DNA from 2 places in the Peribacillus sedimenti genome. Region 2 is predicted to be linked to the other one. Evidence: predicted binding sites of a transcription regulator. Region 2 holds the regulator's gene; the other holds the start of a gene.
What was found. The regulator LexA, encoded in region 2, represses DNA repair genes until DNA is damaged. The targets are predictions, from matches to a motif close to CGAACATATGTTCG.

Region 1 (2,210 bases), 1.6 Mb from region 2:
ACGATACAATTCCATCGTAATATTTGTAGGCTCCTGGATGGAGCGGGATCTATGAAATCCTCCGCCAAATTCGTCCTGGCTATAGCCTATGCCAAGGCTGATCGTTCTTCCCGCTTTACGATGAGCGCGAGCCCTTCTTGCCACCTCCTCGCACATTTCCAAAATGACATGTTTTACTTCCTCCTCCTCTTTATAATCCCTCAGCAGAATCTGGCTTTTCCCAAAGCTGATTTGTCCCTCCATAATGGGGGCACCAATATCGGAAAGGTCGATTCCCCAAGCATGGTGGTAAAGCTGGTTCCCCATGATTCCAAATTTGGCCTCCAGCTTTTCAAGACTGTAGCTCGCCAGCTGCCCTACAGTAAAAATCCCCATGCCATTGAGTGTTTTTTGCACCCGTTTTCCGATTCCCCACATCTTATTAAGGGGAGAAACCGGCCAAAGCTTCGTCTTCACATCCGCATATGTCCACTCTGCAATCCCTTCCGTTTTCGCTTCTAGATCAAGGCAAAGCTTTGCAAGCAGCATATTAGGGCCAATGCCGATTGCACAGGAAAGCTGGAATTCACGCTCAATTTCATCCTTAATTTTTTCGGCGATGGTACGGGCATCTCCCCATAACGGATGGGCTCCATCTACTTTAATGAAGCTTTCATCCACACTGTACACATGAATCGCTTCCTTAGGCACATATCGATGAAACAGCCGGGTAATTTCAGTGGAAACGCGTAAATATGTGGCCATTTTGGGTTCGACCACTAAAATGCGGGGATCCTTGGGGATTTCAAACATTCGTGAACCTGTCTTAATGCCAAAATCCTTTTTCAGTCTGGGAGACGCAGCAAGCACCACACTTCCTGAACGCTCTGTATCGCCAACTACTGCCAAATAGCAGTCCAACGGATTCAGCCCATGCATCACGGCCGAACAGCTGGCGTAGAAACTCTTCATGTCGATGCACAAAATATGGTGGTTTGGCATCATGCTGTAGTCGACCATCTGATTGTCCTCCAGATAAGAATATATGTTCGTTTTTTTATTATACCCATATCTTAATCGAATATACGTTCTCATTCAATGGAAAAATTATTGCGTTATTCTACATTTTGATTTACCTGCCGTTAATCTGGAAAAATATCTGGAAAAATAGCGGAATCTATTGAATAATATTCCTCCGTTACCAAAAATATATTACAAAACTATTAAATTTTATATTGATAAATTAAAATCACAGACTTCATTCCTTATCGCAACATGAATACATGTAAAAAAACAGATTAAATTCCCATTTCCATCATAGACTTAAGACGCATTTTTTGTAATCTAAATGTAAATAAAAATGAGGTTTTTTGTCATAAAGATATTGTAATATATCAATATTGAAGATAAATAGTTAGCAAGATTGCTAATCCAGGAGGATCCCGTTAAACATGAAAAAATTAATTGCCACTGCCGCTATCGCCTCGGCATTTATGTTATCCCCCCTTCAGACATTTGCTAATATCGGTGACCAGACACTGCGTCCGACACAAACACATACTGATGTCCGACAGTTGCAATCATTGCTTAAAATAAAAGGATATTTTACATACTCGGGTTCACTTACGACTTACTATGGAACAAACACAAAAAGTGCGGTCGTTAAGGTCCAGCGTGCGAAAAGTTTACCTGCAGATGGTGTTGCCGGACGAGCAACCTTTAATTCCTTAGGAGTTTACAAAGTAAATGTCCCTACCCTGATCAGTTATGCAAAACAGCAGCTGGGTGTTCCGTATAAATGGGGCGGTACAACTCGTGCAGGCTTTGACTGTTCTGGGTTCATCTATTATGTATTCCAGAATTCACAGGGAATAACCCTGCCAAGAACTACATCCCAGCTATATACGAATGTAGGATTAAAGGTGTCATCCCCGTCGGTTGGAGACCTTGTATTCTTTAACACTTCAGGTTCCGGTGTATCCCATGCGGGAATTTACATTGGAAATGGCCAATTCATAAACTCCTCTTCTTCCAAAGGCGTCAGTATCGCCGATATGGATAATCCGTATTGGAAAGCTCGCTACCTTGGTGCGAGAACATTATAACCCGTATAAAAGCACAGACGCCTGGCAGATGCCAGACAGCGCCTGTGCTTTTTTAATACCTTGCTATTATAAAATTTCGGACAACGAAGTCTTAAGGCCTGCCCTAAAATCGTTTATTGATATCAA
Region 2 (2,210 bases):
TGGTATTCCTCGACGATTCCTACTATTTTTATGACCATCGTATCGGAATCAGATAGCTCTATTTCTCCATCATGAGCCATCGTGTATATTTTGGCGCCTTCTTTAAGGATGACATGGAAGAGTGCAATCTTTGCGTTACCCCGTCCCAATCTCGTCTCGTCTTGTATCAGGACGCAGTTTGCCTTCTTCTCTTTTAGAAGATCAAGCATCTCAAAAATACCATCGCGGTTTAGCTCATATCCGCTGGCCTGCTCCTTGATAAGCTGTACTATTTCAAAACCCAATCTGTCTGCCAGGCCCCTTAATTCTTCTGCTTGCCTGGAAAGTGAGGTTTCCTGGGCCTCCTTATCAGTACTGACCCGGCAATATATAATAGCCTTCATTGTCGTCAATCCTTTACTGTTCACTTGCAAGATTGGTGACATCCTGATTCTTTTTTACCGGAATAACGATTTCTGTGCCTGGCTGCAGGTCTTCAGGATCCAGATCATTATGCCTCGCTACCCAATCAATGAATCCTTTCTTTGATGCATCTTGCTGCTGGTATTGTTCTGCTAAATTCCAAAGTGTATCACCTGATGTAACTTTAACGGTTATGTATTGATCACTTTCTTTTTTATTTGTGTCTAACGAAAAAAGCAAAGTCAATAAAAAGACGACGGATAATAACATTATAGTATACGTATTTTTTTTATAGAAATTTTTCATTTCTCGCATCCCCTTTTACCCCAGAATGTTTGTTCGATTCATATACACAGTATAATCCGAACGTTTGTTTCGTGTCAACACAATATTCGAACTTATGTTTGTATATTATATGCTTGGATGATATAATGAAAAAAAAGGAATTTAAAAGAGGTGCTTGAAAACATGACGAAACTGTCAAAGCGTCAGCAGGATATATTGGGATATATAAAAGAGGAAGTACGCAAAAAAGGCTATCCCCCATCTGTCAGGGAAATAGGAGAAGCAGTTGGCCTGGCATCTAGTTCCACTGTACATGGGCATCTTTCACGACTGGAAACTATGGGATTAATCAGGCGAGATGCCACAAAGCCGAGAGCAATAGAAGTATTGGATATGAACGACACCCCTCCTATCCCGCAAAATAATGTTATCAACGTACCATTGTTAGGTAAGGTAACAGCCGGATTGCCAATTACCGCTATCGAGAACGTTGAAGAATACTTTCCGCTGCCTGAAAACATGGCTGCTCACGATGAACAGGTATTTATGCTTGAAATTATGGGAGAAAGTATGATTGAGGCTGGTATATTGGACGGAGACTATGTAATTGTGAAACAGCAAAGCACCGCAAATAACGGGGATATTGTCGTTGCTATGACGGAAGATGATGAAGCAACTGTTAAACGTTTCTTCAAGGACAAGGATTATATTCGGCTGCAGCCAGAAAATTCAACAATGGATCCCATTATATTGCGAAATGTAACGATTCTAGGTAAAGTTATAGGATTATATAGACAAATTCATTAAAAGCGCAAACAAGCGCTTTTTTTGTTTGATCTTGTTTTACAGAAGATAATAGATTCATATAATCCACTAGAAAAGCTGTAAAGGTCGGCATCAATCTGATAAAAATCGCTGTTATCTACTCGTGATTGGAAATGCATTGGGCATGTATATGTCAAACTTCCATAAATTTCAGTATGCTGCCGCCTATGCACACATTAACTTATTGGGTTGGGCTTCACTTTGCCCTTATTGGGTTTATTTCTTATTCCTTCTTGCCGCTGCTGATCATGTTCTCGTCAAAATGAATTTCTGGCTATACAATATCTGTTTGCCTATAATGATGCTCGTACTTATATTATTGAAATCAGGAAATACTTTTTGAACCGGTCATAGCTGAAGGACATTTAACAAATCTTGGGATACTATATTTTACAATCCACGTTTTAAAGAATATGAAGGAGAATAAATGCTGCTGGAATAAGAATCTTAGATGAAGAATTCGAAATGTAATGGGTTAAGTGCCAACAACAGACTGTATGCAATTACGTAACTGGCATAAAGAGTTGTTTTTACTATGTTACGCAGCTGCCTATTTACTCGGATATCGATTTCTATGGGACATCTGCGTTCTCCTTCCCTTCAAGGATCCGCCATTTATTTTTCTCCCATGCCTGTTATCTTCTATAAAAAGGATTAAATATTATTCGAAAAAAATTATTAAAAGGGTTGACTTGGAC

Region 1: a site for LexA is predicted at 1,018-1,031, ahead of V1500_RS18510 (DNA polymerase thumb domain-containing protein). Genes of this name have one in related genera too.

What each region holds. Positions count from the first base shown of each region.
Region 1 covers NZ_CP143547.1:3,765,489-3,767,698, forward strand. The annotation lists gene V1500_RS18510 (DNA polymerase thumb domain-containing protein) at 1-999, opposite strand, end outside; gene V1500_RS18515 (C40 family peptidase) at 1,431-2,084, shown strand.
Region 2 covers NZ_CP143547.1:2,179,072-2,181,281, reverse strand. The annotation lists gene V1500_RS10700 (recombinase family protein) at 1-383, opposite strand, end outside; gene V1500_RS10695 (LysM peptidoglycan-binding domain-containing protein) at 397-708, opposite strand; gene lexA (transcriptional repressor LexA) at 871-1,494, shown strand.